Regions from separate parts of the Micromonospora sp. RB23 genome, predicted to be linked through region 3. Evidence: predicted binding sites of a transcription regulator. Region 3 holds the regulator's gene; each other region holds the start of a gene.
What was found. The regulator HrcA, encoded in region 3, represses chaperone genes, less so after heat shock. The targets are predictions, from matches to a motif close to GGTTNGCACNCTCNNNNNGAGNGTGCNAACC.
Positions count from the first base shown of each region.

Region 1 (3,274 bases), 570 kb from region 3:
GGTCACCTTCACCGGGTCGATGATGCCGGACTTGACCAGGTCGCCGTACTCGCCGGTGGCCGCGTCGAGGCCGTTGCCCCACGACATGCCGGCGACCTTCTGGGTGACGACGTAGCCGTCGTGGCCGGCGTTCTGCGCGATCCAGCGCAGCGGCTCGATCAGCGCCTTGCGCACGATCGAGACGCCGACCTTCTCCTCGCCGGTGAAGCCCAGGTCGTCGTCGAGCACGGGGAGGATCTGCACCAGGGCGGCGCCGCCGCCGGGCACGGTGCCCTCCTCGACCGCGGCCTTGGTCGCCGCGATGGCGTCCTCGATGCGGTGCTTGCGCTCCTTCATCTCGACCTCGGTCGCCGCACCCACCTTGATCACGGCGATGCCACCGGAGAGCTTGGCCAGCCGCTCGGCCAGCTTCTCCCGGTCCCAGTCGGAGTCGGAGGCCTCGATCTCCTTGCGGATCTGGGCCACCCGGTCGTCGACCTCGGTCTTCTGGCCGCCGCCGTCGACGATCGTGGTGTTCTCCTTGTCGACCACGACGCGCCGGGCGGTGCCGAGCACCTCCAGGCCGACCTGGTCGAGCTTGTAGCCCAGCTCCGGGGCGACCAGCTCGGCGCCGGTGGAGATCGCGATGTCCTGGAGCATGGCCTTGCGACGGTCACCGAAGCCCGGGGCCTTGACCGCGCAGACCTTGAGGGTCTTGCGCAGCGAGTTGACCACCAGGGTGGAGAGCGCCTGGCCGTCCACGTCCTCGGCGATGATCAGCAGGGGCTTGCTGTTCTGCAGGACCTTCTCCAGCAGCGGCAGCAGCTCCTCGATCGCCGAGATCTTCTGGGTGGTGACCAGGATGTACGCGTCCTCGAGGACGGACTCCTGACCCTCCAGGTCGGTGACGAAGTTCGGGGAGATGAAGCCCTTGTCGAACTGGAGACCCTCGGTCACGTCCAGCTCGGTGGTGAGCATCGAGCCCTCCTCGACGGTGATGACACCGTCGCGGCCGACCCGCTCCATCGCCTCGGCGATCAGCTCGCCGATGGTGGCGTCCTGCGCGGAGATCGTCGCCACGTTCGCGATCGACTCCTTGCCGGCGACCTCGACGGCCCGGCCGAGCAGCGCCTCGGAGACCTTGGCGGCCGCCGCGTCGATGCCCCGCTTGAGGCCGGCCGGGTTGCTTCCGGCGGTCACGTTGCGCAGGCCCTCACGGACCATCGCCTGCGCCAGCACGGTCGCGGTGGTGGTCCCGTCGCCGGCGACGTCGTTGGTCTTGGTCGCCACCTCCTTGACCAGCTGCGCGCCGAGGTTCTCGTAGGGGTTGGTGAGCTCGATCTCCTTCGCGATGGTCACGCCATCGTTGGTGATCGTCGGCGCACCGAACTTCTTGTCCAGGACGACGTTGCGCCCGCGCGGGCCGAGGGTGACCTTGACCGCGTCAGCGAGGGCGTTGACACCGTGCTCCAGCAGGTGTCGGGCGTCGTCCGAGAAGCTGAGGATCTTCGCCATGAATGTCCCTTCGAAGCGCCGCTGCCCCGGCCCGGCGAGCCGGACCGGGGCAGCGACACTGATCGGTTGCTTACTTCTCGATGACCGCGAGGACGTCGCGGGCGGAGAGCACCAGGTACTCCTCGCCGGCGTACTTGACCTCGGTGCCGCCGTACTTCGAGTAGAGGACGGTGTCGCCGACCTGCACGTCAACCGGGACCCGGTTGCCGTTGTCGTCGACGCGCCCCGGACCGACAGCGAGGACGGTGCCCTCCTGCGGCTTCTCCTTGGCGGTGTCGGGGATCACGATGCCCGACGCCGTGGTGGTCTCAGCCTCGTTCGCCTGGACCACGATGCGGTCCTCGAGCGGCTTGATCGCAACCTTGGTCGCGGTAGTCACGGGCATACCCTCCTGGGGTACTGGTTTCGTTGCCGGCCAGCGGGGCTGACCAGCGTCAATCTGCCTCATGCCACCGGGCGGGACCGTCGTCGCGGGTGCCGGTCCGCCTGGCGTGCGCACCCGGGTCGCTAGACCCGGAAGCTGGCACCCTCAGGGTGAGAGTGCTAATCGCAGGTTATTCCGTGGCTAGCACTCCGTCAAGGAGAGTGCCAGCGCGTCGCGCCCCGCCAGCGGTATTTTCAGCTCGGCCGGGAGAATGGGCAGGTGGATCTCGATCAGTTGGCGGCACTGCGTACCCCCGAGGGGTCGGCCGCCCTCACGGCGGCGGCCGAGCTGGCCGGCGGCGATCCACTGGCCGCGGCGTCGGCGTTACGCGCGGCCGGGGTGCCTCCGACGCTGGCGGCGGCGGCCCTCACCCAGGCCGAGCTGCGCCACCGGGCGGAGGGCAAGTTCGGCCCGGCCGCCGCCGGGATGTTCCTGACCCGCGCCGGCCTGGAGCAGGCGACCCGCCGGGTGGTCGCCGACCGGCGGGCCGCCCGGCTGCGCGCGGCCGGCGTGCGCACCCTGGCCGATCTCGGGTGCGGCCTCGGCGCGGACGCGCTGGCCGCCGCCCGCGCCGGCATCCGGGTGTACGGGGTGGAGGCGGACCCGGTCACCGCCGCGATGGCCGCCGCCAACGCCGCCGCCGCCGGACTGGCCGACCTGTTCACGGTCGAGCGCGGCGACGCGACGACGTTCGACGTGTCCCGGGTGGACGCCGTCTTCTGCGACCCGGCCCGGCGGGCCACCGGCACCGGACGACGGATCTTCGACCCGCGTGCCTACTCGCCGCCGTGGGACTTCGTGACCGGCCTGGCGGAGCGGGTGCCGCGCACGGTGGTGAAGGTGGCGCCGGGCCTGGATCACGCGCTCATCCCGGCCGGAGCGGAGGCGGAGTGGGTCGGCGTGGACGGCGACCTGGTCGAGGCCGCGCTCTGGTGCGGCGAACTGGCCGAGGTGCCCCGCCGCGCCAGCGTGTACCGGCAGGAGATCCACCAGCTCACCGGCTCGGGCGACACGGAGGCGCCGGTCGGACCCCCGCGCCGCTACCTGTACGACCCGGACCCGGCGGTGGTCCGCGCGCACCTCGTTGCCGAGCTGGCCACGGAGCTGGACGCCAGCCTGGCTGACCCGAGCATCGCGTACCTCTACGCCGACCAACCGATCCGCACCCCGTACGCGCGCTGCCTGGAGATCACCGACGTGCTGCCGTTCTCGCTCAAGCGTCTGCGGGCGTTGCTGCGCGAGCGTCGGGTGGGCCGGGTGGAGATCCTCAAGCGGGGTTCGGCGCTGACGCCGGAGCAGCTGCGGCGGGACCTGCGGCTGGCCGGCGACCAGGCGGCGAGCCTGGTGCTGACCCGG
Region 1 covers NZ_CM132111.1:6,186,447-6,189,720, forward strand. Annotated here, with positions in the region: gene groL (chaperonin GroEL) at 1-1,494, opposite strand, end outside; gene groES (co-chaperone GroES) at 1,565-1,879, opposite strand; gene ACTFTM_RS28170 (THUMP-like domain-containing protein) at 2,138-3,274, shown strand, end outside.
Region 1: groES (co-chaperone GroES) is a predicted target of HrcA. The motif match lies at 2,013-2,043, and genes of this name have one in related genera.

Region 2 (3,274 bases), 900 kb from region 3:
CGCGTCACGGCGAAATAGCGGTCAAATGGGACATTGATCCATTCGCCCGCGTCGGGCATCGACGCCCCCTACCGTTTCGGTAGAGGAGGCAGCCATGACCACGGATGACGACCAGACCGAGGACGGCCCGCCGATCACCTGGAAACCGGTCGACGACCTGCCCGGCCAACTGCCGTTCGACCGGCTGGACTACGGCGACGCCGAACAGTTGGCCGAGATGAGCACCGACGGCCGCCCGGCGACCGACGAGCCGCAGGAGATGGTGGACGCGCCGATCCAGTTGCTGCCGCCGTACGACCGGGCGCAGAAGCGGCGCAACCAGCGCCCGCTGCCCACCTGACGACGAACGGGGCGGACCGCGTCAGCGGCCCGCCCCGTTCGGTGTGTCGGATCTGGACTCAGAAGTCCATGTCCCCGCCACCCGGGCCAGCCGGGGCAGCCGGGGTCTTCTCCGGCTTGTCCGCGACGACGGCCTCGGTGGTGAGGAACAGCGCGGCGATCGACGACGCGTTCTGCAGCGCCGAACGGGTCACCTTGGCCGGGTCGATGATGCCCGCGGCCAGCAGGTCGACGTACTCGCCGTTGGCGGCGTTGAGGCCGTGACCCGCTTCGAGGTTACGGACCTTCTCCACCACGACGCCGCCCTCGAGGCCGGCGTTGACGGCGATCTGCCGCAGCGGGGCGTCCAGCGCGACCTTGACGATGTTGGCACCGGTCGCCTCGTCGCCGACCAGGTCCAGCTTGTCGAAGGCGGTCTTGCCGGCCTGCACCAGCGCGACGCCACCACCCGGGACGATGCCCTCCTCGACGGCCGCCTTCGCGTTGCGAACGGCGTCCTCGATGCGGTGCTTGCGCTCCTTCAGCTCGACCTCGGTGGCCGCGCCGACCTTGATGACCGCAACGCCACCGGCCAGCTTGGCCAGCCGCTCCTGCAGCTTCTCGCGGTCGTAGTCGGAGTCGCTCTTGTCGATCTCGGCCCGGATCTGGTTGACCCGGCCCTGGATCTGCTCGGCGTCACCGGCACCGTCGACGATGGTGGTCTCGTCCTTGGTGACGACGACCTTGCGGGCGCGGCCCAGCATGTCGACGCTGACGGCGTCGAGCTTGAGGCCGACCTCCTCGCTGATGACCTGGCCACCGGTGAGGATGGCGATGTCGCCCAGCATGGCCTTGCGGCGGTCACCGAAGCCCGGCGCCTTGACGGCGACCGACTTGAAGGTGCCCCGGACCTTGTTGACGACCAGGGTGGCCAGGGCCTCGCCCTCGATGTCCTCGGCGATGATCAGCAGCGGCTTGCCGCCCTGCATGACCTTCTCCAGGATCGGGAGCAGGTCCTTCACCGACGAGATCTTGCTGTTGACGATCAGGATGTACGGGTCGTCGAAGACGGCCTCCATACGCTCCGGGTCGGTCATGAAGTAGGCCGAGATGTAGCCCTTGTCGAAGCGCATACCCTCGGTGAGCTCCAGCTCCAGCCCGAAGGTGTTGCTCTCCTCGACGGTGATGACGCCTTCCTTGCCGACCTTGTCCATCGCCTCGGCGATGATCTCGCCGACGGTGCTGTCGCCAGCGGAGATGGAGGCGGTGGAGGCGATCTGCTCCTTGGTCTCGACGTCCTTGGCGAGCTTGGACAGCTCCTCCGAGACGCTCGCGACCGCGGCCTCGATGCCCCGCTTCAGGGCCATCGGGTTGGCGCCGGCGGCCACGTTGCGCAGGCCCTCGCGAACCAGGGCCTGGGCCAGGACGGTCGCCGTCGTCGTGCCGTCACCGGCAACGTCGTCGGTCTTCTTGGCGACCTCCTTGACCAGCTCGGCGCCGATCTTCTCGTACGGGTCCTCGAGCTCGATCTCCTTGGCGATGCTCACACCATCGTTGGTGATGGTGGGGGCACCCCACTTCTTCTCGAGCACGACGTTGCGGCCCTTGGGGCCGAGGGTCACCTTTACGGCGTCGGCGAGCTGGTTCATGCCCCGCTCGAGGCCGCGGCGCGCCTCTTCGTCGAACGCGATCATCTTGGCCATACGGCGTTGTCCTCCTGGACACTCACGGGCCACCCGAGATGTGTGCCCCGGATGGGCCGCCTGGTGTACGCACCTTGGGACGTCGCCACCTGGCGACGACGACGTCCTTCGGCCGGGCCGGATAGCCCGCGACGACCGGCCATGTGCTGCTCCGGTGTCTCCACACCGGGGCAACCAGGCCCCACCGTCCCGACCATTGGCACTCACGGTATGCGAGTGCCAATGACTTGTTTAGCACTCTCACCTGCCGAGTGCAAGCACGATGAGCCCGGTCAGCCGAGTTCCGCGGCCAGTGTGGCCCCGTTCACGGGCCCCTCATGAGCGCGTTGCTCGGCGTACGTGATCAGCAGACCGACCAGTTGGGCGAGGTGGGCCGGCAGGGCCAGCACCGCCGTGACGCCGATGACGGCCACCACCCCGACCGCGGCGCCCGGGGACGCGAACGGATCCTCGCCGAACGCGGTGGTGCCGGCGGACTCCAGGACGCCGGGGACGACGCTTCCGATGATCACCGCCGCGCCCACCAGCGCCACCCGTCCGAGCAGCATCCCGAGCCGGTCGTGGAACATCCGGAACGACCGGCCGATCGGATTGTCCCGCTCGAACAGGTAGACCGGGCCGGCCATGCTCAGGGCGAACGCCAGGTAGATGCCCGGCAGCACGCAGAAGCAGACTCCGATGCCGATGAGCAGGCTGACCAGCAGCGTCCAGCCCCACACGCCGAGCGCGCGGCGTAGCCCGTACCGCAGTGCCGCGCCGAGGCGGGCGGGCTGGCCGATCGCCTGCTGGGTGATCACCCAACTGCCCGCGGCCCAGCCCAGCGCCTGCACCAGGCCGATCACCAGGCTGCCGCCGACCAGCACGACGACGAGGGTCAGCAGGCTGGTGGCGAAGTTGTCCGGCAGCCCGGCCGACGGGTTCGTCTCGGCCTGCGCCTCCCAGGCGGGTGACGGGTCCAGACCGAACGAGATGACCGAGAGCACCGCCGCCGGCAGGACCTGCGTGAGCAGCATGATCGGCACCAACTGCCGCCAGCCCCGACGCAGCGCGCCCCAGAACCGGTCGAACCAGCCACCGATGCCGGCGCCGGGCGGTGTGACCAGGGCGTCGTTCGGGTCGAGGCCGTAACCCGGCGGGTACCAGCCGACCGGTGCCCCCGGATACCAGGGCTGGCCGCCGTAGGGGCCGGCCCCGGGCGGGTAGCCGCCGACGCCGGAAGCGGCCCAGCCCTGCGGCGGCAGGCCGGCCGGAAC
Region 2 covers NZ_CM132111.1:6,513,071-6,516,344, forward strand. Annotated here, with positions in the region: gene ACTFTM_RS29755 (GNAT family N-acetyltransferase) at 1-18, shown strand, start outside; gene ACTFTM_RS29760 (hypothetical protein) at 95-340, shown strand; gene groL (chaperonin GroEL) at 399-2,021, opposite strand; gene ACTFTM_RS29770 (hypothetical protein) at 2,294-3,274, opposite strand, start outside.
Region 2: groL (chaperonin GroEL) is a predicted target of HrcA. The motif match lies at 2,216-2,246, and genes of this name have one in related genera.

Region 3 (3,274 bases):
TGGTACGAGGTGTCCAACTGGGCGCGCACCGACGAGGCCCGGTGCCGGCACAACCTGCTCTACTGGACCGGCGCGGACTGGTGGGGCCTCGGGCCGGGCGCGCACAGCCACGTCGGCGGGGTGCGCTGGTGGAACGTGAAGCACCCCACGACGTACGCCCAGCGGCTGGCGGCCGGCGCGTCACCCGGCCTGGCCCGCGAGGTGCTCACCACGGACGAGGCGCACATGGAGGACGTGATGCTCCGGCTGCGGCTCGCCAGCGGACTGCCGCTGGAGGTGCTGGACGACGCGGGCCGGGCCGGCGCCGCGCGGGCGCTCGCCGACGGCCTGCTGGACGCCGAGGGGTACGCCGCCGGACGGGCGGTCCTCACCCTGCGCGGCCGGCTGCTCGCCGACGCGGTCGTGCGGGACCTGCTGCCCTGAGCCGGACGCTCCGCCCGGCCGGCGGCGGTGTGCCGGACCGGCCGGGGGAGCGGCCGGCCCGGGTCACTTGATGAAGTTCGCGGAGAGCGGGTAGCGGTAGAGCTGCCCCTCGTTGGCCTTGATCCCGGCGAGGATGCCGCACACGGCCCCGAGGATGATGGCCGCCGCGACGCCGATGAAGCCGATGAGGATGCAGGACAGCACCCAGCCGACCAGGCCGACGATCGACCAGATGAGCTGGAAGTTGAGCGCCGACACGGAATGCGCCCGGACGGTCGGCGACTGGTTGCCCCGGGCCAGCAGCGCCACCAGCGGGGCGATCCAGCCGAGCACGCCACCACTGATCATCATGCCGGCCGCGCCGCCGAAGTGTGCGATCAGCGCCCAGGTCTTGTCCTCGTTGTTGGCGTAGCCGCCGCCCGGACCGCCGAAGGCGCCGCCGGTCGGATACCCGCCAGTCGTGCCACCCGGCGGGTAGTCCCCAGGTGGAGGGTAACCACCCGGCGGAGGGTAGCCGCCCGACGGCGGTTGGTCACCGGTGGGCGGCGGATAGCCACCGGCCGGGGGATAGCCGCCCGGGCCGGGTGCCCCGGACAGTGGTGCGGTGGGCGGCTCGGCCGACGAGGACGAGCCGGGGAGATTCGGCTCCGGCGGGTAGCTGCCGGGGTCTCCCGCGCCGGGAGGGCGAGGTGGTTCAGTCATGGTTGTCACGGTAGGTGCCGTGAGCAACGCCGCACCAGTGCCACACCGCCGGTCGGGTCCTACGCGCCGGACGCGGACAACCTTGATCATCGCGTCGGCGGGAGCGCCGACGTAGACTGGCACTCGTTACAGTCGAGTGCCAGGACGGTCCGTCGGCCCCGGTGGGCCGGCGGCCGACGTGCGACAGGAGGTGCGGAGGATGGGTCTGGACGACCGCAAGCTCGCCGTGCTCCGCGCCATCGTCGAGGACTACGTCTCGACCCAGGAGCCCGTCGGCAGCAAGGCGCTGGTCGAGCGGCACCAGCTCGGGGTCTCCCCGGCGACGGTCCGCAACGACATGGCGGTGCTGGAGGAGGAGGGCTACATCCGGCAGCCGCACACCAGCGCCGGCCGGGTGCCCACCGACCGCGGCTACCGCCTCTTCGTCGACCGGCTGTCCCGCGTCAAGCCGCTCAGCCCGGCCGAGCGGCGGGCCATCGAGCGCTTCCTCGTCGGCGCCGTCGACCTCGACGACGTGGTCCACCGCACCGTACGGCTGCTCGCCCAGTTGACCCGGCAGGTGGCCGTGGTGCAGTACCCGAGCCTCGCCCGCTCCTCGGTTCGCCACCTGGAGCTGGTGCCGATCTCCACCACCCGGTTGATGCTCGTCATGATCGCGGACACCGGGCGGGTCGAGCAGCGGCTGGTGGAGCTGCCCGGGCCGGTGCCCGCCGACGACGTCACCGACCTGCGTCGCCTGGTCAACGAGAAGCTCGCCGGCGAGCGCATGTCCGACACGCCTCCACTGGTGCAGGCGTTGGTCGAGGAGGCGCCGGTCCAGCTGCGCCCGGCCATGACCACGCTCTCCACGGTCCTGCTGGAGACGCTCGTCGAGCGGCACGAGGAACGCATCGCGCTGGCCGGCACCGCCAACCTGACCCGGGGCGGTCTGCTCGACTTCCAGGGTTCGCTGCGGCCCATCCTGGAGGCACTGGAGGAGGAGGTCGTGCTCCTCAAGCTCATCGGCGAGACCGAGCCCAGCACGACCCGTGTGCTGATCGGCGACGAGAACGAGTTCGACAACCTGCGTGCCGCCTCGGTGGTCAGCACCGGGTACGGCCCGGGGGCCACCATCGTGGGCGGCCTGGGAGTGCTGGGGCCGACCCGGATGGACTACCCCGGCAATATCGCCATGGTGCGCGCCGTGGCACGCTACGTGGGCGAGCTGCTGGCCCAGAACTGACCAGTCAGGGCCGACGGCCGGCTGCGGCCGCCGGTCGGCGCAACGCGAGACGAACATGAGGACACGGAACGCAGTGGCCAGGGACTACTACGGCATCCTCGGTGTCAGCCGGGAAGCCTCCGATGACGAGATCAAGCGCGCCTACCGCAAGCTGGCACGCCAGTTCCACCCGGACGTCAATCCGGACCCGGAGGCCCAGGAGAAGTTCAAGGACATCAACGCCGCGTACGAGGTCCTCTCGGACGACCGGAAGCGGCAGATCGTCGACCTGGGTGGCGATCCGCTCGCCCCGGGCGGCGGGGGCGCGGGCGGCCCGGGTGGTCCGGGCGGCGCCGGCCCGTTCGTCGGTTTCCAGGACATCATGGACGCGTTCTTCGGTGGCGCCGCGGGTGGCGCCGGCCGTGGGCCGCGTCCCCGCACCCGGCCCGGCGCGGACGCGATCCTGCGCCTCGAACTGGACCTGCACGAGACGGCGTTCGGCGTCGAGGCGCCGATCACGGTCGACACCGCCGTGCTCTGCACCACCTGCTCGGGCGCGGGCACGGCCGCCGGCACCCACCTGGCCACCTGCGAGGCGTGCGGCGGTCGGGGCGAGGTGCAGTCGGTGCAGCGCACCTTCCTCGGCCAGGTGGTCTCGGCCCGGCCGTGCACCGTCTGCCAGGGCTACGGCACGACCATCCCGCACCCCTGCCCGACCTGCGCCGGCGACGGCCGGGTACGCACCCGCCGTTCGCTCACCGTCAAGATCCCGGCGGGCGTCGAGGACGGGATGCGGATCCGGTTGGCTCAGCAGGGCGAGGTGGGCCCGGGCGGTGGCACCGCCGGGGACCTCTACGTGGAGATCCACGAGCGCCCGCACGACGTCTACTCCCGCAAGGGCGACGACCTGCACTGCCGCGTCACCGTGCCGATGACCGCCGCCGCGCT
Region 3 covers NZ_CM132111.1:5,611,797-5,615,070, reverse strand. Annotated here, with positions in the region: gene hemW (radical SAM family heme chaperone HemW) at 1-423, shown strand, start outside; gene ACTFTM_RS25465 (DUF4870 domain-containing protein) at 487-1,125, opposite strand; gene hrcA (heat-inducible transcriptional repressor HrcA) at 1,325-2,347, shown strand; gene dnaJ (molecular chaperone DnaJ) at 2,421-3,274, shown strand, end outside.